DNA from 3 places in the Streptomyces sp. NPDC006296 genome. Region 3 is predicted to be linked to each of the others. Evidence: riboswitches for the same ligand, from Rfam matches in the RefSeq annotation. Region 3 holds a riboswitch; each other region holds the start of a gene.

Region 1 (7,094 bases), on a different contig from region 3:
CCTGCACGAGGTGCGCGGCCGCGGACTGATGATCGGCATCGAGTTCGGCCGGCCGTCCTCACTGAAGCTCCGCAGCCGGTGGGCGATGCTGCAGGCCGCCAGGAAGGGCCTCTTCGCCCAGATGGTGGTGGTGCCGCTGCTGCAGAAGCACCGGATCCTCACCCAGGTCTCCGGCGACCACCTGGAGGTGATCAAGCTGATCCCGCCGCTGGTGATCGGGGAGCGGGAGGTCGACCGCTTCGTGACCGCCTTCACCGCCGTCATGGACGACGCGCACCACGGCGGCGGGCTGATGTGGGACTTCGGCAGGACCCTGGTGAAGCAGGCGGTGGCCAACCGCTGAGATTTTGCCTCTGAGGCAACTTATTTGCCTCAGAGGAAAGTCGCTGGCTCAATGGGGGCATGAACCCTCCCGACGGCGGGGCGGCCGACGAGCTTCCCGGGATCGCGCCGCGCCTGCGTGACCTGCGCCGCGACCGCGGCCTCACCCTGGAGGCGGCGGCCGGCCGGGCGGGCCTGTCGCCGGCCCACCTGTCCCGGCTGGAGACGGGCCGCAGGCAGCCGTCGCTGCCGATGCTGCTCGGTCTCGCCCGCGTCTACGGTACGACCGTCTCCGAGCTCCTGGGCGAGATGCCCCCCGAACGTGACGCGATCGTCCGCGGCGGCCCGCCCGGTGCTCCTGACGGCACCGAGACCGGTGGCTGGCTCTACCGGCAGGCCGGCGCCCCGGGCCGCGCCATGCAGGCCCTGCGGGTCCGCGTCCCCCACGGGACCGGGGGCGACCTGGTGCGCGTGCATCCCGGAGAGGAATGGCTGTACGTCCTCGACGGACGGCTGAGGGTCGTGCTCGGTGACGCCGTGCACGACCTCGAACCGGGCGACAGCGCGCACTTCGACTCCCTCACCCCGCACCGGATCGCGGCACCCGGCACCGGCGGGGCGCGCCTGCTGTTCGTCCACACGCTGCTGCAGAGCCCGACCGCCGAGCTCTGCCTCGGCGGAGGATCCCACCGGCTCTGATCCGGCGCGCCCCGTACCGTGCGATCCCACCGCCACCCCGGCCCGCAGCGCCGGGAGAGAGGACTGACATGTCCGATTCGGAGCACTACGACCCGCTCACCCCGCGCCGGCCGAGGAGCGCGGACAGCCAGGAGCGGCGGATGCCCCGCGGCGTCGTGATCCGGCTGTTCGCCTACCTGGTGGCCGGACACGTCATCGCGGCCTTCCTCTATCTCCTCTTCACCGTCGCCGGGAAGGGCTGAGCGCCGGTCTCACGCGTCCTCGACGAGCCGCTCGCGGAGCTTCTCGCGGGTCTCCGGACCGATCTTCAGTCCTTCCAGGAGGTAGCGGTCGGTGCTGCCCCAGACCTCCTCGATGGTGGAGAACGCCGCGCTCAGGTACGCGGCCTCCGCGCCGAAGAGCGGATCGAGCAGTTCCATCACCTCGTCGGACATGCCCGCCGCGGAGGTGTCGCTGCGCCGCACCCGGTAGCGGCGGTGCGCGTCGTTCGACTTGAGGTAGTCCGCCTCGATGGCCTCCCGCTCCACCCCGACGGCCAGCAGTGAGACCGCGATCGAGAGGCCCGCGCGGTCCTTGCCCGCGGCACAGTGCATCAGTGCCGGCACGCTGTCCTCCGCCAGTGCGTGCAGCACACGGCTGTGCTCGGCGGTGCGGTCCCTGATGATCGAGCGGTAGGAGGCGATCATCCGTTCCGTGCCCTTGCCGTCGGCCAGGATCGAGCGCAGCTGCTCGATGTTCCCGTCCCGCACCAGCCGCCAGAACTCCACGCCGTCGGCCGGGTCGGAGAGCGGAATGCTGACGTTCCGCACGCCGGGCAGCTCCACGTCCAGTCCGTCGAGCTTGTGGTCGGCCGCGTTGCGGAAGTCGAAGACCGTGTGCAGGCCGAGTCCGGCGAGGAAGGCGGCGTCGGCCTCGGTGGCGTGCGCCAGGTGACCGCTGCGGTAGAGGCGCCCGTACCGCAGGGTGCGGCCGTCCGTCGTCGGCAGCCCGCCGACGTCGCGGAAGTTGCGGACGCCGGTCAGGCCGACCTCCTCCGGTCCGTGGCCGGCCGGCGGGACCTCTGGCAGCTGCGTCACAAGGACTCCTGGAGTCTCGGGCGTCGGCGCCGCTCGCCGACGGGGCACGCCCGCGACGATACGACACCACCGCAGCGGCCGGCCGTCCCGGTCGTCGCGGCGGCGGGTCCGCCGAGCGGCGGAAGATCGCCGTGTGTCCGTATTGGCGTATTTAGGGGAACATGCCCCGCTTGTACGGGAGATGGCGGGAGGTGGGTGAGCGGGATCATATCCGTGACGGACCGTGGTGAAAGCCCCGGTGGGTATTCCCGGCGGGGCGCGGAAAGCCAAGATCCGTAATCCACGGAGTGTGACGGGAATTCCGCACCGGAAATGAAGCGCGGATTCCGTTTGATGGTGCGCGGCTTGTTCGCGGAGTCCGCGCTCGCTTACGGTCACCGTCAATCCGGACGGAACGCCTAATCCTGCCGCCGCCCGGAATCCGCACCGAACTCATGCGTGGCAGGAGCGGGGGAACCAGGTAGGCCGCCGTCCGGAGCGATCCGGTACGGCTCGGGGTCAAGACGCGCACCGCGCGGCCGGGCATCTCCAGTCCGAACCCGACAGCTCACCTCGCAGGCGCCGGAGAGGACATCCCCCATGCCCGCACACGGCAAGCACCGACGTAAGAAGTCCGGCCCGATCTCCCGAGGCGTCCTCGCCGCGGGCACCGGCGGCGCCGTACTCGCCCTCCCGCTGATCGGCGCCACCGGCGCCCACGCAGCCGGACAGGCGGCCCCGGCCACGCCCGTCACCCACGGCGCCTCCGCCCCGGCGGCGAAGAGCACCCCGAAGACCTACTCCGTGGTCCGCGGCGACCACCTGGCCAAGATCGCGACCGAGCACCAGGTCAAGGGCGGCTGGCAGAAGCTGTACCAGAACAACCGCGACGTCGTCGGCGGCAACCCCGACCTCATCCTCCCGGGCATGAAGCTCGTCCTCGGGGCCGAGGGGTCCGGCTCCGCCGGGACCGCGCCCTCCCGGACCACTCCGTCGACGGCGGAGAAGGCGGTCGAGAAGGCCGCTCCGGCCGCTCCGGCGGAGAAGACGGCGGCCCCGGTCGAGGAGACCGCCGCCGAGACCTCCGGCTCCGGCGCCTCGCAGAGCAACGCCTCCGGCTGGACGAGCCCGGTCGAGAACCCCAACGTCACCACGCAGTACCGCGCCTCCGGCGCCAGCTGGTCCAGCGGGTACCACACCGGCTCCGACTTCCAGGCCGCCTCCGGCACCAGCGTCCGGTCCGTCGGTGAGGGCACCGTGGTCTCCGCCGGATGGAGCGGCTCCTACGGCAACGAGGTCGTCATCCAGCACAGCGACGGCATGTACTCCCAGTACGCCCACCTGTCCTCCCTGGAGGTCTCGGCCGGCCAGACCGTGACCGGTGGTCAGCAGATCGGCCTCTCCGGCTCCACCGGCAACTCCACCGGCCCGCACCTCCACTTCGAGATCCGGACCGGCCCGGCCTACGGCTCGGACGTCGACCCGATCGCCTACCTGCGCGCGCACGGCGTGTCCCTCTGAGGCACACCGGACGGGAACCGGGAAGAGGGGCGGTGCGCAGGGCGCACCGCCCCTCTTCCTTATTCCTGCTTTACCAAAAACTGACCGGGTGGTCTTTGTCACCACCCGTCAACCCCTTATTACGGTCGCGTAGGTCACATTCGAAGGTGCAGGATAAGCGCTTGTGGCAGACGATTCGAAAAACAGAAGACAAGGCACCATCGGGTCGTACGCGGCGATCGGCGACAGCTTCACCGAAGGGGTCGGGGACCCCGGACCCGGCGGGACACTCGTCGGCTGGGCGGACCGGTTCGCGGTCCTGCTGGCGGATCAGCTTCCCGTTCCCGACGCGATGGTCGGCCCCCTGGACGACCCGCACGGGTATTTCCGGTACGCCAATCTCGCCGTACGCGGACGCCTCCTCGACCAGATAGTCGCGGAGCAGGTCCCCCGCGCCAAGCAGCTGGCACCTGATCTGGTGAGCTTCTGCGCGGGCGGCAACGACATCCTCCGTCCCGGCTCCGACCCGGACGACGTGGCCGAACGCTTCGAGCGTGCGGTGGCCGACCTGGCGGGCTCGGTCGGCACCGTCATGGTCACCACCGGCTTCGACACCCGGGGCATCCCCGTCCTCAAGCACCTGCGGGGCAAGATCGCCACGTACACCGCGCACGTCCGGTCCATCGCCGACCGCTACGACTGCCCGGTCCTGGACCTCTGGTCCCTGCGGTCCGTGCAGGACAGGCGGGCCTGGGACAACGACCGGCTGCACCTCTCACCGGAGGGCCACACCCGGGTCGCGCTGCGCGCCGCCCAGGTCCTCGGCCTCGACGTGCCGGCCGACCCGGACCAGGTGTGGCCCCCGCAGGCACAGCGCGGACCGCTGGAGGTGCGGCGCGACGACATCCACTGGGCGCGCGAGTACCTCGTCCCGTGGATCGGCCGCAGGCTCCGCGGAGAGTCCTCCGGGGACCACGTCGAGGCCAAGCGCCCCGACCTGCTGCCGCTCTGACCGCACGGGGACCGCGGCGCCCGCCCCCGGCGCGCCCCTCCGGCCCGCCGTCCTCCGGCCCGCCCGGCGCGCGCCCTCAGCGGCCGACCAGCGGGAGCGGCCTCCGGGACGGGCCCGGTGACACGGGCCCGTCCGGAGCGGTCCGCACCGGGCGGGCCGGTATCCGTTCCAGCACCCCGCCCGCGAAGACGTCGTACAGCGGCAGCGTCTCCAGGTGGACGTAGCCGATGTGGCAGTCGCACACGGCGAGCGGGCAGCCCCGCGGTCCCAGCGCGTCACGGAAGCTGCCGTCGTAGAGATTGCCCAGCTCGGCACGGACGAAGTGGCAGCGGCGCACCGTCCCGTCGCCGTCCACCGAGACCACCGACTCGCCCGTCCGGCACGGCAGTCCCGCCGAGCGATGCGGATGCCTGCTGTAGGGGAACAGCGGGTCCAGGGCCGTCCAGCGCTCCGCCTCCTCGTCGGTGTAGGTGTGCCCCTCGGCGGCGTTGACCCAGAGGTACACCTCTGGGTCCAGCGCGGACCGCAGCCGGCGGGCCTCCTCCAGATGCTCGTCGAGGCCGACGATCCCCACGCTGTGACGCACCCCCAGGGCCGTGAGCTCCCGGCACCGGGCGAGGAACCGCTCGTACGGCGTCTGGCCCGGGTGGTAGGTGCACCACAGGGCGACCTTGTCGCGGTCCGCCTCGGCGAGCCAGCCCGTGCGGCAGCTGAGGTTGGTCTGGACGGCGACCCTGCCGACGTGCGGCAGCCGGGACAGCTCGACGAGCGCCCTGCGGTACCAGGACCGCACCAGGCCCTCGCCCCACGGGGTGAACAGCACCGACAGCCGGTCGCCGGTCTGTTCCGCGACCCAGCCGGTGAACCGCTCCAGAGCCGCACGGTCCGACCGCAGCTGCTCCCCGCTGTCCCGCCGCTTGGCGAACGGGCAGTAGGGGCAGTCGTAGTCGCACGAGGCCAGCGGACCCCGGTAGAGGAGGGTCAGATCCGTGCTCACCGGGCGGCTCACTTCGCCTCGTACGCGGCCATCGCGGCCCGCACCGCCGGGGAGAACAGCTCCGGGCCGAGCGCGTCGGAGTGGGCCAGCCCCTCGGGGGAGAGGCGCAGCCGACCGGACGCCCCCGCACCGCCGTGCGCCGGACCGTCCAGCCAGCCGCGCTCGGCGAAGCGCTCCAACTCCTCGGGGAAGTCCTCGTACGGATCCGATCCGAAGCGCTCGCGGTACTCGGCGGACCGCATGCCCTCGGCCTGGAGCAGCGACTGCAGGAGGTGACGGCGGCGCGCCTCCCCGTCGTCGACGTACCGGCCGACCTCCGCGCGGGAGAAGTCCGCGGTCGTGGTGAAGCCGTCGATGATGCCCCGGACCTCCCGCATCTCCACCGCGTAGTCGAAGGAGTAGTGCAGCGACGAGGTGTACGAGCGGGCCCCGCAGCCGAGCCCGATCATGCCGTCGGTCTGGCAGGCGTGGTCGCCCGGACCCGCGGGCGGTGCGTCCGCGCGCCGGAACATCCGCATCGACACCTGTGCATAGCCGTGGGCCAGCAGGTGGTCCCGGCCCGCGCGGTACAGCCGCAGCCGCTGCGCGTCCCAGGCGGTGTCCGGGCCGTCCGGTGCGCCGGCTCCGGCGCCCAGCCGCCCGAGACCGGTCAGCGGGCGCACGTACAGCGGGTAGAGGTACAGCTCCTCCGGGCGCCAGGCCAGGGCGGCGTCCAGCGAGGTGCGCCAGGTGGCCTCGGTCTGCCCCTCGATGCCGTAGATCAGGTCGATGTTGAGGACCGGTATGCGGGCGTCCCGGATCCGGCCGAGGGCCGCCTCCACCTCGGAGCGGTGCTGCGGGCGGACCGCGGCCCGCGCCTCGGCGTCGACGAAGCTCTGCACGCCGATGCTGATCCGGGTGGTTCCCCGGTCGGCCAGCACGGTGAGCCGGTCCGCCGTCGCCGTCGACGGGGAGGTCTCGACCGACAGCGGGACGGCGGTGAGGTCGGCGCCCATCCGCTTCTCCGCGATGTCGCAGAGGCGCTCCAGCTCACCCGCGGTGAGGAAGGTGGGCGTCCCGCCGCCGAACGCCGCGGCGGCGAAGCGCACCGGCTCCTCGTCGCCGAGGGCGTCCCGGACCGCGGTGGCCTGCCGGTCCAGCGCGTCGAGATAGCGCGTCGTCAGCTCCTCGGGGGCGCCGATCCGGGTGAAGAGGTTGCAGAAGCCGCAGCGGACCTCGCAGAAGGGGATGTGGAGGTAGAGGGAGAGCGCGTCCTTGCGCTCGCCCGCCCACAGCCCGCTCAGCAGCGGACGTCCCTCGGGCCGGCCTTCGAGCGGGCGGTAGGCGGTCTTGTGCGGGTAGGCGTAGACGTAGCTGAGGTACGGACTGGTGCTGAGCGCGGTGCCGGTCATCGGGGCGTCCCCTGTTCGAGGAAGAAGTGGGCATAGGGCACGGTCCACACGGCTTCGTGACCGATCCGGTGACCGGTGTAGCCGTCGTCGCCGTACGCCGTGCCGTGGTCGGAGCAGAC
Region 2 (7,094 bases), on a different contig from region 3:
CGGGACCAAGGCCGACCTGGTGCGGGCGATCGCCAGGAAGCACAGCCGGCAGATCGAGGATGCCCGCGAACGCCGACTGGCCCGCATCCAGGACCCCTCGGACATCGGCGAGTGGGTGGCCTGCCTGGTGCGGCCCACCACCGAGCACCTGGCCACCCTGGGCAGCCCCACCTGGTTCGCACGGTTCTGCGCCCAGGTCACGACCGACCCGGCGCTGCAGGACATCATGACCGAGGAGTCGCTCGCCTGCCCACCGACGCTGCAGGCACTCGAAGGACTCAACCGGTGCCTGCCCGACCTGCCCGCGGAGGTCCACGTCGAGCGGGCCGCCATGTCCCGCAACCTGATCATCCACACCTGCGCGGAGCGTGAACGCGCGCTCGCAGGGAACACCCCCACGCCCCGCGCGAACTGGCACGACACCGCCACCGGACTGATCGACGCCGTCGTCGGGCTCTGGGCTGCGCCCGTCACCCCCCGCCGCTGACCGCACCCCGCTCCACCCGCCCGTCTCCCGCCCCCGCCACCCACCCGTGCTCAGGCGGCCGCCCCGTGCTGCCCCGAGCCGAGAACAGAGGCTCCATGACCCCCTCCCGCGTTCTCGTCGTCGGCGCGTCCGCCGCCGGACTGGCCACAGCCGAGGCGCTGCGCCGCAAGGGCTACGACGGCACGCTGACGCTGCTCGGCGGCGAACCGCACCTGCCGTACGACCGCCCGCCCCTGTCCAAGCAGGTCCTGGCCGGCGCCAAGGAACCCGGGACGACCCGGCTGCGGACCCCCGAAGCGCTGGCGGCGCTGGACGCCGAGCTCCTCCTCGGCGATCCGGCCGTCGGGCTCGACGCCGCCGGCCGCACGGTGCGGACCGCGTCGGGCCGCGAACTGGGCGCCGACGCCGTCGTCGTCGCCACCGGACTGCGGGCCAGGACCCTGCCCGGCCTGACCGGACCGCAGGGGGTCCACGTGCTGAGGACGCTCGACGACGCCCTCGCACTGCGGACCGATCTGCTGGCCGCACGGCGGCTCGTCGTCGTCGGAGAGGGCGTGCTCGGCTGCGAGATCGCCGCCACCGCGCGCTCCCTGGGCCTGGACGTCACCCTGGCCGGCCCCCGCCCGGGCCCGATGCTCGCCCAGTTCGGCCCCGTGGTGTCCGACCTGCTCGGCGCCCTGCACACCGGGCAGGGCGTGCGCCTGCGGCTGGGCCGCGCCGTCACCGGGCTCACCACCGAGCAGGACCGGGTGACCGGGGTGCGCCTGGAGACCGACGAGGTGCTGCCCGCCGACGTGGTGGCCGTCGCCGTCGGGGGAGAGCCCGCCACCGACTGGCTGGCCGGCAGCGGGCTGCGCATCGGTGACGGACTGGTCTGCGACTCCCGCTGCCGGGCGGCCGACGGGATCTACGCCGTCGGGGACGTGGCCGCCTGGCACCACGAACTCCTCGGCGCCACCGTGCGCCTGGAGAACCGCACGAACGCCACCGAGCAGGCCCTCGCCGTCGCCGGCAACATCCTCGGAGCCGACCTGCCCTACGTCCCCGTGCCCTACTTCTGGACCGACCAGTTCGACGCCCGCATCCAGGCCCACGGCCTGCTCGCCCCGGACGCCCGGGTGACCGTCGTGGACGGCAGCCCGGAGACCGGACGCTTCGTCGCCCGCTACGAGCGCGACGGCCGGGTCACCGGCGTCCTCGGCTGGAGCATGCCCAAGCAGGCGCGGCTGCGCCGCCAGGAGATCGGCGGCCCCGTCCCGTCCCTCGAACCGTCCACGCCGTGACCGCGGCCGACGGCACGTCAGCCACCCGTACGCAGAAGTGAGGAAAGCGATGACCAGCACCGTGCACACGGAAGGGCCGCACGCGCCCTCGGCCCCCGACTACCCGATGGAGCGGGCGGCGGGCTGCCCCTTCGACCCGCCGCCCGCGCTCAAGGCCGAACAGGAGGCCGGGCCGCTCAGGAAGGTCCGGCTGTGGGACGGGACGACCCCCTGGCTGGTGACCCGCTATGCCGACCAGCGCACCCTTCTCGCCGACCCGAGGGTCAGCGCCGACATCACCCGCCCCGGGTATCCGAGCTCGGCTCCGCTCCAGGGGACGAGCTTCAGCTTCATCCTCATGGACGACCCGGAACACGCCCGTCAGCGGCGCATGGTCACCGCCCCCTTCACGATCAAGAGGGTCGAGGCGATGCGTCCGGCCGTCCAGAAGATCGTGGACGACCTGATCGACGCCATGCTGGCGGGGCCCCCGAAGGCCGACCTCGTGCAGGCCTTCGCCCTCCCCGTCCCCTCGCTCGTGATCTGCGAACTCCTCGGGGTGCCCTACACCGACCACGACTTCTTCCAGGAGAACAGCAAGGTCCTGATCAGCCGCACCGGGCCCCCCGAGGGCCGCACCACGGCCTACAACAACCTGATCGAGTACCTGGACGAGCTGATGGGCCACAAGATCGCCCAGCCCGCCGACGACCTCCTGTCAGGCCTCGGCACCCGCGTCCGGGCGGGCGAGCTGACCCGCCGGGACGCGGCCGAGACGGGTGTGCTCCTGCTGATCGCCGGACACGAGACCACCGCCAACATGATCGCCCTCGGCACGCTCGCCCTGCTCCAGCACCCCGACCAGCTCGACCGGCTGCGCGGGACCGACGACCCCAAGGTCGTCGCGGGCGCGGTGGAGGAGCTGCTGCGCTACCTCAACATCACCCACGGCGGACGCAGGCGCGCGGCCCTGGAGGACATCGAGATCGGCGGCGAGGTGATCAGGGCCGGTGAGGGGATCATCGTGCCCAACGACATCGGCAACCGCGACCCCGAGGTCTTCGACGACCCCGACCGGCTCGATCTGCACCGGGACGCGCGGCGCCACGTGGCCTTCGGGTTCGGCGTGCACCAGTGCCTCGGCCAGCCGCTGGCCCGCATGGAGCTCCAGGTCGTCTACAGCACCCTCTACCGGCGCATCCCCACCCTCCGGCTGGACGCCGCCCTCGACGAGCTGTCGTTCAAGCACGACGGGGCCGTCTACGGCGTGTACGAACTGCCGGTGGCCTGGTGACCTCACCGCCCCGCACCCTCCCCGCAGAGACACCGACCAAGGAGTACCCATGAAAGTGATCCTCGACCAGGACAAGTGCGTGGCGTCCGGCCAGTGCGTGGTCGCCGCTGACGACGTGTTCGACCAGGACGACGACGGCATCGCCGTCCTGCTCGACCCCGCGCCGGCGGAGTCGCGGGCCGACGACGTCCAGCAGGCCGCGGCGGTCTGCCCCGCCCTCGCCATCCGTATCGAGGGCTGACACCGGGGACCACAGCCGGGGCCGGGCACCGCCCGGCCCCGGCTCACGCCTGTCCGGTCCCTGTCCGGCCTTTTCCCGCCCCGGCCGTCCGCGGTGTCGCCTCCCGCCCCGGCCGTGGCGGTGAGCTCCGCAGCAGCGGGGTCCGCGCCTCGCGGCCCGGGGCGTGTCCCGGCGGACCGGTCCGCTCAGTGCGGCTTCCAGCTGAGCTTGTCCCCTCCCACCCACCGGACGGTGGCCGGGTCGTCGAGGTCCTCCACCGGGATGCCGACCGTCGCCGCGAGGATCAGCACGTCCGTCATCGCGGTCGCACTCCCGACGACCTCTCCGTCGATCTCCACGAGGCGGAAGGGCGGATCCCCGGGCTGGACGGGCAGGACGGTGATCCGAGGGGCCGGGGCGTGCGGGTTCTGAGTCATGGCGGATCGGTTCCACGCCCGCCTTCCGGGTATGCGTGACCGCCTCACCCATGAGCCTTATGCCCGTTTTAGTACGTTTTTAGAATTTGATCCGGTAATCCATAAAAGGCCATTTCGTGTGACCTGAGCCCCTTCGCGCTGGAGCAAAACGCCCGAATCGGACTCCGTGACCAGGGTCACCTCCTGCGCTCCTGACGCAGCGGCAGGGCCGCCGGTTCCCTTCTGTGCCAAGAGAAGCGGGCGGCGCGATGTGGGGTGGATTACATGAATTCCGGCGCAATGATCTTGCGAATGAATTGTGATCACCGAACCAGGCTTGTTCCTTTCCCTGTTTCTCGCCTACGGTCACCATCACTCCGGGCGGAACGCCGAATCCTGCCGCCGCCCGATTACCCGACCACTTCTCGTACGGCAGGAGCGGGGGACCCAAGTAAGTGCCGATCCGGTTTCCGGAACGGCTCGGGGTGAAGTCGCATTCCTGTGCGGCCGGGCATCTCCAGCCCGAACCCGACAGCTCACTTCGCAGGCGACGGAGAGGAATTCAGCATGCCCGAAAACGGTAAGCACCGTCGTTTCAGCACCAGTTCGCTCACCCGCGGCATCATCGCCGTGAGCACGGGCGGAGCCGCCCTGGCCCTCCCCGTGATCGGTGCCACCGGCGCCTTCGCGGCCCCGGCCCAGCCGACCGCCGTCGAAAAGGCGGCGACGTCGACTCCCGCGACCGGCAAGGGAATTGCCGCGCAAAAGTCCGAGCCCACCACCTATTCTGTGATCTTGGGTGACACCCTCGCCAAGATCGCTCGTGAGCATTCCGTCAGCGGTGGCTGGAAGGCCCTGTACGAGGACAACCAGAAGGCTGTCGGCGGAAATCCGGACCTGATTCACCCCGGCCTGAAGCTGACGATCGGCGCCAAGGCCGACGGCAAGAAGGCGGACAAGGCCGAATCCAAGGCCTCCACCTCGTCCGACCGTGAGAAGAGCGCCGACCGCGCCGACCGCTCGGAGCGCACGACCGCGCTCGCCGCGGAGAGCGCACCCGCCCCCGAGGCCGCTCCGACCGCCTACACCAACGACCTCGACGGCTGGATCAAGGAGTCGCTCGCCGTCATGGCGCAGCACGGCATCCCCGGCACCTACGAGGGCATCCACCGCAACATCATCCGCGAGTCCGCGGGCAACCCCCAGGCCATCAACAACTGGGACTCGAACGCCGCTGCGGGCATCCCGTCCAAGGGGCTGCTCCAGGTCATCGACCCGACCTTCCAGGCCTACCACGTGCCCGGCACCTCGATGGACAGCTACGACCCGGTCGCCAACATCACGGCCGCGTGCAACTACGCCGCGGACAAGTACGGTTCGATCGACAACGTCTTCGGGGCCTACTGAGTCCTCGCGCAGGCGAAACCTCCGTCGCACGGGTGTCTGACGGAGCAGCGGTACTGACGGGTGGTGCGGGTTCGGCGGAACCCGCACCACCCGCTTCGCGTTGTCCGGAGCCGTTCGTGTCCGGAGGCCCCCGCGGCCCGTCAGGGCCGACCATGCGGGCGACAGATGCCACGACACGCCCTGGGGCGGGCCCGGCACGGCCCGGGCGACTGGTCCTCGTACAGCTTCGTCGTCCATACTGCCCGCCGTGGAGCAGCGCATAGATTCGAACACGAAGCCCGAGTTCGCCGCGGGGACAGACCCGGCGTACATCCCCGGCCTGACGGCCCCTGCCCCCGCGCGGACGGAGGAGACGGAGAAGGCGGAGCCCGCGAGGATCCGGGACGCCGAAGCGCCCGCCGAGGAGGCGGCCGACGAGTCCGTGGAGGGGCCCGCGGACGCCGCGGCCCCCGGTGACGGCGACGCCCCGGACGGTGGCGCGGCCCCCGAGGACGCCGGGGCGGCGTCCGGGGCGGGGAGCCGGAAGAGGGAGGCCGACGACGGGGAGGGTCCCGTCTTCGAGGTCAGCGACCGGCGCGGATCCATCCGGGTGGACGCCGACGGTGTCCGCTTCCGGCTCGACGACCAGGAGGCCGAGTTCGACTGGTCCGAGATCGGGGCGGTCGAGGTCAGGACCGGCCGCTTCGGACGCCGGTTCACCGTGACCGTCCACCTGTCCAGCCGCCGGTGGTTCAACGCCGAGGTCGAGGCCGGGGCCCGCGGCGACCTCAAGCGGTGGACCGCGGAACTCGACGAGGCGCTGGACGCCTACTTCGAAGAGGCCTGACCTCCACGGTCACGGCCGCGCACCGGGCCCGCGCCGGCCCGGTGCGCGGCATGCCGTGCGAGGCCTCAGGCCCCGGCCGCGTCGTCGAGCACCACCGACCGGGTCAGATGCCGCGGCAGGTCGGGATCGAGGCCGCGGGCCGCCGCGCGCGCGACCGCCAGCCGCTGGACCCTGACCAGATCGGCCAGCGGATCCAGACCGCTCTCCACCCAGCGGGCCCCGGTCGCCCGCACCTGCTCCCGGAGACCTTCCGGGGCCTCGCCGAACATCCAGGTCGCCGTTCCGGCCGTGGCGATGCTGATGGGGCCGTGGCGGTACTCCATCGCCGGGTACGCCTCCGTCCAGGACAGCGACGCCTCCTTCATCTTGAGGGCCGCCTCGTTGGCGAGCCCCACCGTCCAGCCGCGCCCCAGGAAGCTGAACTGGCCGCACTCCAGCAGCCCTTCGGGCAGCGGCTCCGCCAGAGCGGTCTCCGCGTCCCGGACCACCTGGTCGGTGTGGAGTCCCAGATGCGCGCGGAACAGGGTCAGCGCGGTGGTCGCGAAACGCGTCTGGACCACGGACCGTTCGTCGGCGAAGTCGAGGACGACCAGCTCGTCGGCGGCGTCCGTCACCGGCGTCCGCGGATCGGCGGTCACGGCCACGGTCCGCGTACCGCCCCGCAGCCGGGTCAGCAGTTCGAGGACCTCGGTCGTGGTCCCCGAGCGCGTCAGCGCGACGACCCGGTCGTACGCACGCCCGAAGGGGAACTCCGAGGCGGCGTAGGCGTCCGACTCGCCCTGCCCGGAGGCCTCGCGGAGCGCGGCACAGGCCTGGGCCATGTAATAGGAGGTGCCGCAGCCGACGACGGCGATGCGCTCACCGGCGACGGGCAGGACGGCCTTCCGGCCGGCGGCCACCTCTGCCGCGCGGCGCCAGGCCTCCGGCTGTCCGGCCGTCTCGGTCTCGACATGCCACATGTCCGCACTCCGCTTCCGCTGCCGCGCGCCCCTGGTGGGGTGAGCTGGGTGAGTTCGACCTTGCGTGTTCGATTCTGCATGCTAGATGCTCTGTTCGAGCAAGAACAAGCATAATTTTCGCGTACTCATGATCGATCGAATGGCTGTTTTCGGTCATGCTTGGCGAGTGAGCGGCTCGATCCGAGTGCGGCGGCCGGGGCCTCTCCACCGTGCACCGGACCCC
Region 3 (7,094 bases):
CGCGGGCGCCACCGGCTCCCGGCTCGTCACCGGCTCCACCGCGCTGCACGCCGAGCTGGAGGACGAACTGGCCGCCTTCTGCGGCTTCGAGGCCGCCCTGGTGTTCTCCTCCGGCTACGCGGCCAACCTCGCCGTGCTCACGGCGCTCACCGGCCAGGACTCGCTGATCGTCTCCGACGCGGGCAACCACGCCTCGATCGTGGACGGTTGCCGGCTCTCCCGGGGCGCCACCGCCGTCGTCCCGCACGCGGACCCGGAGGCCGTGCGCGCGGCACTCCGGTCGCACACCGGACGGGCGCTGGCCGTGACCGACTCCGTCTTCTCCGTGGACGGCGACGCCGCCCCGCTGACCGCGCTCGCCGAGGTCTGCCGCGAGGCGGGCGCGCCGCTCGTGGTGGACGATGCGCACGGGCTCGGTGTCCTGGGGGAGGGCGGGCGCGGCGCGGTCGCGGCCGCCGGGCTGGCGGGCGGCGAGGGGATCGTCGCGACGCTCACCCTGTCCAAGTCCCTCGGCAGCCAGGGCGGAGCGGTCCTCGGGCCCGCCCGGGTCATCCGCCACCTGGTGAACACGGCCCGTACGTTCATCTTCGACACCGGACTCGCGCCGGCCGCCGCAGGCGCCGCCCTGGGCGCGCTGCGCGTCCTGCGCGGGGAACCCGGACGTGCGGCGCGGGTGGGCGCCGTCGCCGTCGAACTGCACGCCCGGCTGGTGGCGGCCGGGCTGACCGCCGTCCGTCCGGACGCCGCGGTCGTGTCGGTGCAGGCGCCCACCGCGGAGTCGGCGGTGCGCTGGGCCGCCGACTGCCGTGCGGCGGGGCTCGCGGTCGGGTGCTTCCGGCCGCCGTCGGTGCCGGACGGGATCTCCCGGCTGCGGCTGACCGCACGCGCCGATCTGACGCGGAACCAGATCGAGGCGGCCGTGGCGACGATCCTCGCCACCGCGCCGCTGCCGGTCGCCTGACGCAGTGCCGGGCGGTCCGGAGCGCCGTCCACGACATGAGCCGGCCCGGAGAGGGCTGCGGCCGCTCGGGGGCCCCGGGCGGTTTCCGGGCCCCCGAGGTCGTTTCCGGACACGGCCGGGCGGCGGAGTTCACCGGTTCGGGCGATGGACGGACGCCGATCTTGGTGGAAGCCCTTCATGCAGGACCGTTTCGGTGACAGTCTGGCGCGAAGCGCGATCCTGGCCGGCCCCGGGCCGGTCGGGCGGAAAGGACGGCATCGCCATGGCGGACCATCAGGAAGCACACGTCACTCTGCCGAGCGATCCGGTCTCGGTGTCCGCGGCCCGGAAGTACGTGGCCCGGGTGCTCGCGGAGTGGGGCCTCCCGGAGGACGGGGAGACCGCCGCCACCATCCAGCTGATCGTCTCGGAACTCGCCACCAACGTCGTCCAGCACACGTTCGGGCAGTCGCCCACCTTCACCGTGGACCTCCAGCTCGACCGGGACGCCGACTTCTGGCTCGGGGTGACGGACAGCCACCCCCGCCTGCCCCAGCGGCTGCCCGCCGCGGTGCGGCAGGACAACGGCCGCGGCATCATGATCATCCGGGCCCTGGCGAGGGAGCACGGCGGCCGGCTCAGCGTCAGCCCCACCCCGGAGGGCGGGAAGACCGTGTCCATCGCCCTGCCCTGGCCGGCGCCCACGCGGGCCTGAGGCCGCCCGGCACCCACGCGGGCCTGGGGCCGCCCGGCGGTGAGCCGGGCGGCGCGTCGGGTCAGCGCACCCTTCCGTACCAGACGCTCCCGGACCAGATCCGCTCCAGCCTGACCACCGCCCCGGCCTTGGGCGAGTGCCAGATCTTCCCGCTGCCGGCGTAGATGCCGACGTGGTACACCCCGCGGCCCGCGTGGAAGAAGACCAGGTCGCCGCGTTGCCGCTGCGACCTGGAGATGTGGCGGGTGGTGTTGTACTGCTGCTGCGCCGTGCGGGGAAGTTTCTTGCCGGCTTTCCCGAACGAGTAGAGGGTGAGCCCGGAGCAGTCGAACCGGTGGGGGCCGGTGGCGCCCCACCGGTAGGGAGCGCCCTTCTTCGACGCGGCGACGTTCAGTGCCTTCGTCGAGTGGGTGGCTGCCTCGGCGTAGTGCGTGAAGCCCGGGGCCAGCACGGTGGTCCCCACGGCGAAGGTCAGAACCCAGGCCGTACCGACCCGGGAGAGCAGAGACGGGACATGAACCTGCGCAGTCATGCGCAACCCTTCGTCAGCCGCCTGTGAAGGATGACCTGTCGGGTTCGGGCTGGCGAAGTTGCCCGGCCGCGTACTGCGGCTTCACCCCGAGGGCCGTCCGGACGTCCGGCCGGCCCGTTGTGCTCGGGTCCTCCACTCCTGCCGATCCACTTCTGTCGACCCGACATCCGGGCGGCGGCAGGACTCGGCGTCCGCCCGGACCGCCCCGCCGCGGCGGCGGGGGCTTGTCGTCCCAGGGATCTTTACGCACCGACTGCCGGATTTCCTGTCCGGATCGGCCTTTTGTGAGAGTCGTCACGATTCGTCCGATCGGGTGGACGCGGTCGGCGCGGAGCCGCGACGGCCGGCACCGACCAGCCGCGTACCAGCGACGGAACGATAAAATCCGTTCAGTGTCCGCGCTGGATGCGCAAGTTGGGCTGTCCCTCGGGAGGGGGACCGCCTACGCCGATCGAGCGAGCGGAATTCGTCGGCCCGTCGGGCGTGTCGCACAGGGGTGCCGAATGGGCGTATGTGTTCGGCGAGTCGGTGCGGGAACCGCTCAACTCGACGGCTCCGGCGGCAGGCCGACCCGCCCCGCGCGGCGTTCGCCGTCCAGCAGCCGCAGCGCCCTGGCCAGCGTGTCCGCATGGATCTGAGCCTCGCCCCGCTCGTGCATCAGCGTGAGCGAGTCGCGCAGGGCGACGGCTCGCGACGCGAGTGCCTGAGCCGCCCGGAGCGCTCCGTAGGTGTCGCTGCCCCGTGCGGGGTTGATCCGCCCGACCTGGTCGAGCACCTCCAGATAGCAGTCGATGAACTCGGCCTCGGCGCGGGTCAGTGCGGGGAGCGGAGGGAACCTGGGTGGGAGCATCGGGCGTTCACCTCGACGGATGCGGCGGCTGGGGCGGCGTGCGGTTCTCCAGGATGTGTTCTACCCGCCCGAACGCCGAGGCGGTCCCGGCGCCGAGGACGGTGTCCCGTCCGATGCCGACGCCGATCCGTCCCGTGGGACGACCCGTGCGGCGGGCCGGTGCGGGACGGGACAGCTTGCGCTCGCCCCTCAACGCACGGGCCTGCGAGCCGGGATCGGACGGCCGACCCCGCACCGGCTCGCCCGGCGCGGGTTGTTGAAGGAGTACCCGGACGCCGGGCGGTGCATGTCGGTGTGCCGTGGTCCCGAGGAACCTTGCCTCGTTGCCTCGTTGCCTCGTTGCCTCGTTGCCTCGTTGCCTCGTTGGGCGTTCCGGTGGGCCGTCAGCTCGTGAGGGCCGGCTCGGGACGGTGACCGGGGAGCGCGGCCGGGGCGTCCGCCGTCTTGCGGCGGCCCCCGATCAGCACGGCGGCCAGGCCCGGTGCGGCCCACGCCGCCAGGGTCAGCACGGCGCCGGACGCCGCGGCGCCGTCGAAGAACGCGACCGACCTCAGCAGCGATCCGCCCGCGCCCGGCGGCAGCCACTGGCCGATCATTCCCACCGGTTCGGGGAGCAGTTCGGGTGCGCTGGTGACGCCCGAGAAGGAGTTGCCGAGCAGCACCATCAGCAGCGCCCCCAGGCCTATGCCCTTCGTGCCCAGCAGCGCCGCCAGGCCCGCCACGGCCGACGCCATGGCGAGCACGGTGAGACCGATGGCCCCCGCTTCCGTCCACGGGGCGCCGGTGAGCACGCCCAGCCAGCCGTGCGCGATCGCCGTGGCGGCCACCCCCACCAGGGCCGACGCACCGACCAGGGTCAGGGCCGCACGGAAGCCGCGCAGTCCCGTGAAGGTCGCCAGGGCGCCCGCGGCCACGCCGGCCAGGGCCAGTGGCAGGATGCTCGCACCGAGGGCGGCCCCGCGCGGATCGGCCTGCGGCGCCGCGACGACGTCGGTGACCGGTACGGAGGTCCCGGCGGGTGCGGCCCCCTTGACCGCCTCGGTCAGCAGCTGGGCGACGACCGGGCCGGCCGCCGAGGCGGTGAGCAGCCGCGGCCCCTGCGGGGTGACGACCACGGCGCCGTATACGACCCGGTCCTCGACCGCTTCGCGGGCCGCGGCGGCGTCGTCGTACCGGTGGATCTCGAAGGCGCCCTCGCGCTGCTCGAACCGCTCCTGGAGCTGATCGGCCGCCGGCGCGGCCCCCGCGACCCCCACGGGCAGGCCGCGCGGGGCGATCCGAGCGGCGGGCCACGAGAAGGCCCAGAGGGCGAGCGACACGATCAGCGGGACGAGGAGGATGACCGCGACCGCACGGCGGTTCGGCGCAGCAGGCATGACGACTGCCTCCGATTCAAAGAGAAGGATCGTTCGTTTTGTACTACGCGGACACTGTGGCGCCGGTCGTGGAGAGTTGTCAAGAAGGAACGTTCGTTTTAGATTGGTGACCATGGCACGCGTATCCCAGGAGCACCTCGACGCCCGCCGCCGGCAGATCCTCTCCGGCGCCGCGCACTGTTTCGCGCGCAACGGTTTCCACGGCACGTCGATGCAGGACGTGCTGAAGGAGGTCGGGCTGTCCGCCGGGGCCGTCTACCGCTACTTCCCGGGCAAGGAGGACCTGATCGCGGCCATCGCCGACGAGGCGTTCGACAGTATCCGCCGGGCGTTCGCCGAGGCCGCCGAGCTCACTCCGCCTCCCACGCCGGACGTGCTGCTCGGCCGGGTGGTGCGGGGCGTCTTCGAGGGGCAGGTGTACGGCCTCGACCGCCGTACCTGCGCGGCCCTCGTCGTGCAGGTGTGGGCCGAGACCATGCGGAACGAACGGCTCGCGAGGACGCTGGGCGAGGGCTACGCGGGCATGCGCGAGGCCTGGACGACGCTGGTCGAGGCCTATCGCGCGGCCGGGCTCATGTCCTGCGACGTGCCCGCCGACGACGTCGCCCGCACGCTGATCGCGACCGCCCAGGGATTCATCGCGCAGGAGGCCCTGTTCGGCGGGGTCGAGCCCGAGGCGCTGGAGAACGGGCTGCGCGGCCTGATGTCCATGGATCCGCAAAAGATCAGTTAACGCGCCGGAAAAACTTCCGCCCTAACGTGCAATACCTGGCCGCGGAATCCTCTTCATCGTTCAACAGAGTGTTGAAGGCGGGATAGGGTCCCGCTGCGTCCGGGGCAGGTACCGGGCGGTGGACGAAGAGGGTGGAAGCGTGCAACTGACTCCGCACGAACAGGAACGTCTGCTCATCCATGTGGCGGCCGACGTCGCAGCGAAGCGCCGGGCGCGCGGACTGCGGCTGAACCACCCCGAGGCGATCGCGCTGATCACCTCGCACCTCCTGGAAGGCGCCCGCGACGGCCGGACCGTGGCCGAACTCATGGCGTCCGGACGGACGGTGCTCACCCGCGACGACGTCATGGACGGCATCCCGGAGATGATCCACGACGTCCAGGTCGAGGCCACCTTCCCGGACGGCACCAAGCTCGTCACCGTCCACGAGCCGATCGTCTGACGGGGGGAGCCGCCGATGATTCCCGGAGAGATCCTGTACGCGCCGGACCCGGTGCCCCTCAACGAGGGCCGCCCCGTCACCCGCCTCACCGTCCTCAACGCCGCCGACCGGCCGGTCCAGGTCGGCTCGCACTACCACTTCGCCGAGGCCAACACCGGCCTGGAGTTCGACCGCGGCGCGGCGCACGGGCTGCGGCTGCACATCGCCGCCGGAACCGCGGTGCGCTTCGAGCCCGGTATCCCCGTCGACGTCGAACTCGTCCCGCTCGCAGGCCTGCGCATCGTCCCCGGACTGCGCGGCGACACCGGAGGTCCCCTCGATGCCTGAGCTCAGCCGCCCCGTGTACGCCGACCTGTTCGGGCCCACCACCGGTGACCGCGTCCGGCTCGCCGACACCGATCTGCTCGTGGAGATCGAGGAGGACCGGTCCGGCGGCCCCGGACTGGCCGGGGACGAGGCCGTGTTCGGCGGCGGCAAGGTGATCCGCGAGTCGATGGGCCAGGCGCGGACCACCCGCGCCGAAGGCGCCCCCGACACGGTGATCACCGGCGCCGTCATCCTCGACCACTGGGGCGTCGTCAAGGCCGACATCGGCATCCGCGACGGCCGGATCACCGGCATCGGCAAGGCCGGGAACCCCGACACGATGGACGGCGTCCACCCGGACCTGGTCATCGGGCCCGAGACCGAGATCATCGTGGGCAACGGCAAGTTCGTCACCGCCGGCGCCATCGACGCGCACGTCCACTTCATCTCGCCGACCCTCGTCGACCAGGCGCTCTCCTCCGGCATCACCACCCTCGTCGGCGGCGGTACGGGGCCGGCCGAGGGGACCAAGGCCACCACGATCACCCCGGGTCCCTGGCATCTCGCCCGGATGTTCGAGGCGCTCGACGGGTATCCCGTCAACATCGGACTGCTCGGCAAGGGCAACACCATGTCCCGCGCCGCCATGCACTCCCAACTGCGAGCCGGGGCACTGGGATTCAAGATCCATGAGGACTGGGGCGCCACCCCCGCCGTCATCGACGCCTGCCTGGGTGTGTGTGAGGAGACCGGCGCCCAGCTCGCCATCCACACGGACACGCTCAACGAGGCCGGCTTCGTCGCCGACACGCTGGCCGCGATCGCCGGCCGCTCGATCCACGCGTACCACACCGAGGGGGCGGGCGGCGGGCACGCACCCGACATCATCAGCGTGGTCTCGGAGCCCTACGTGCTGCCCAGCTCCACCAACCCGACCCGGCCGCACACCGTCAACACCATCGAGGAGCACCTCGACATGCTGATGGTCTGCCACCACCTCAATCCGACCGTGCCGGAGGACCTCGCCTTCGCCGAGTCCCGGATCCGGCCCTCGACGATCGCGGCAGAGGACATCCTCCACGACCTCGGAGCCATCTCGATCATCTCGTCGGACTCCCAGGCGATGGGCCGCATCGGCGAGGTGATCCTGCGCACCTGGCAGACCGCCCACGTGATGAAGCGGCGGCGCGGCGCGCTGCC

The links. Region 3 has a riboswitch for cyclic di-AMP ahead of ABZ172_RS04265 (C40 family peptidase). Riboswitches for the same ligand answer to the same signal wherever they lie in the genome.
Region 1: it holds a riboswitch for cyclic di-AMP, as region 3 does, so the genes downstream of both, ABZ172_RS02290 (LysM peptidoglycan-binding domain-containing M23 family metallopeptidase) here and ABZ172_RS04265 (C40 family peptidase) in region 3, are expected to answer to the same signal.
Region 2: it holds a riboswitch for cyclic di-AMP, as region 3 does, so the genes downstream of both, ABZ172_RS13165 (transglycosylase SLT domain-containing protein) here and ABZ172_RS04265 (C40 family peptidase) in region 3, are expected to answer to the same signal.

What each region holds. Positions count from the first base shown of each region.
Region 1 covers NZ_JBEXRT010000002.1:205,561-212,654, forward strand. The annotation lists gene ABZ172_RS02270 (aspartate aminotransferase family protein) at 1-343, shown strand, start outside; gene ABZ172_RS02275 (XRE family transcriptional regulator) at 403-1,020, shown strand; gene ABZ172_RS02280 (DUF6126 family protein) at 1,089-1,262, shown strand; gene ABZ172_RS02285 (tyrosine-protein phosphatase) at 1,272-2,096, opposite strand; cyclic di-AMP (ydaO/yuaA leader) riboswitch at 2,511-2,670, shown strand; gene ABZ172_RS02290 (LysM peptidoglycan-binding domain-containing M23 family metallopeptidase) at 2,676-3,596, shown strand; gene ABZ172_RS02295 (SGNH/GDSL hydrolase family protein) at 3,760-4,587, shown strand; gene ABZ172_RS02300 (STM4011 family radical SAM protein) at 4,664-5,584, opposite strand; gene ABZ172_RS02305 (STM4012 family radical SAM protein) at 5,593-6,975, opposite strand; gene ABZ172_RS02310 (STM4013/SEN3800 family hydrolase) at 6,972-7,094, opposite strand, start outside.
Region 2 covers NZ_JBEXRT010000015.1:58,094-65,187, forward strand. The annotation lists gene ABZ172_RS13140 (helix-turn-helix domain-containing protein) at 1-487, shown strand, start outside; gene ABZ172_RS13145 (FAD-dependent oxidoreductase) at 583-1,770, shown strand; gene ABZ172_RS13150 (cytochrome P450) at 1,820-3,043, shown strand; gene ABZ172_RS13155 (ferredoxin) at 3,093-3,284, shown strand; gene ABZ172_RS13160 (hypothetical protein) at 3,470-3,700, opposite strand; cyclic di-AMP (ydaO/yuaA leader) riboswitch at 4,057-4,242, shown strand; gene ABZ172_RS13165 (transglycosylase SLT domain-containing protein) at 4,247-5,086, shown strand; gene ABZ172_RS13170 (hypothetical protein) at 5,334-5,912, shown strand; gene ABZ172_RS13175 (sugar isomerase) at 5,978-6,871, opposite strand.
Region 3 covers NZ_JBEXRT010000004.1:120,832-127,925, reverse strand. The annotation lists gene ABZ172_RS04275 (8-amino-7-oxononanoate synthase) at 1-961, shown strand, start outside; gene ABZ172_RS04270 (ATP-binding protein) at 1,224-1,655, shown strand; gene ABZ172_RS04265 (C40 family peptidase) at 1,717-2,187, opposite strand; cyclic di-AMP (ydaO/yuaA leader) riboswitch at 2,191-2,387, opposite strand; gene ABZ172_RS04260 (hypothetical protein) at 2,729-3,037, opposite strand; partial or broken gene ABZ172_RS04255 (ATP-dependent Clp protease proteolytic subunit) at 3,045-3,332, opposite strand; gene ABZ172_RS04250 (ABC transporter permease) at 3,421-4,413, opposite strand; gene ABZ172_RS04245 (TetR/AcrR family transcriptional regulator) at 4,526-5,146, shown strand; gene ABZ172_RS04240 (urease subunit gamma) at 5,286-5,588, shown strand; gene ABZ172_RS04235 (urease subunit beta) at 5,604-5,915, shown strand; gene ABZ172_RS04230 (urease subunit alpha) at 5,908-7,094, shown strand, end outside.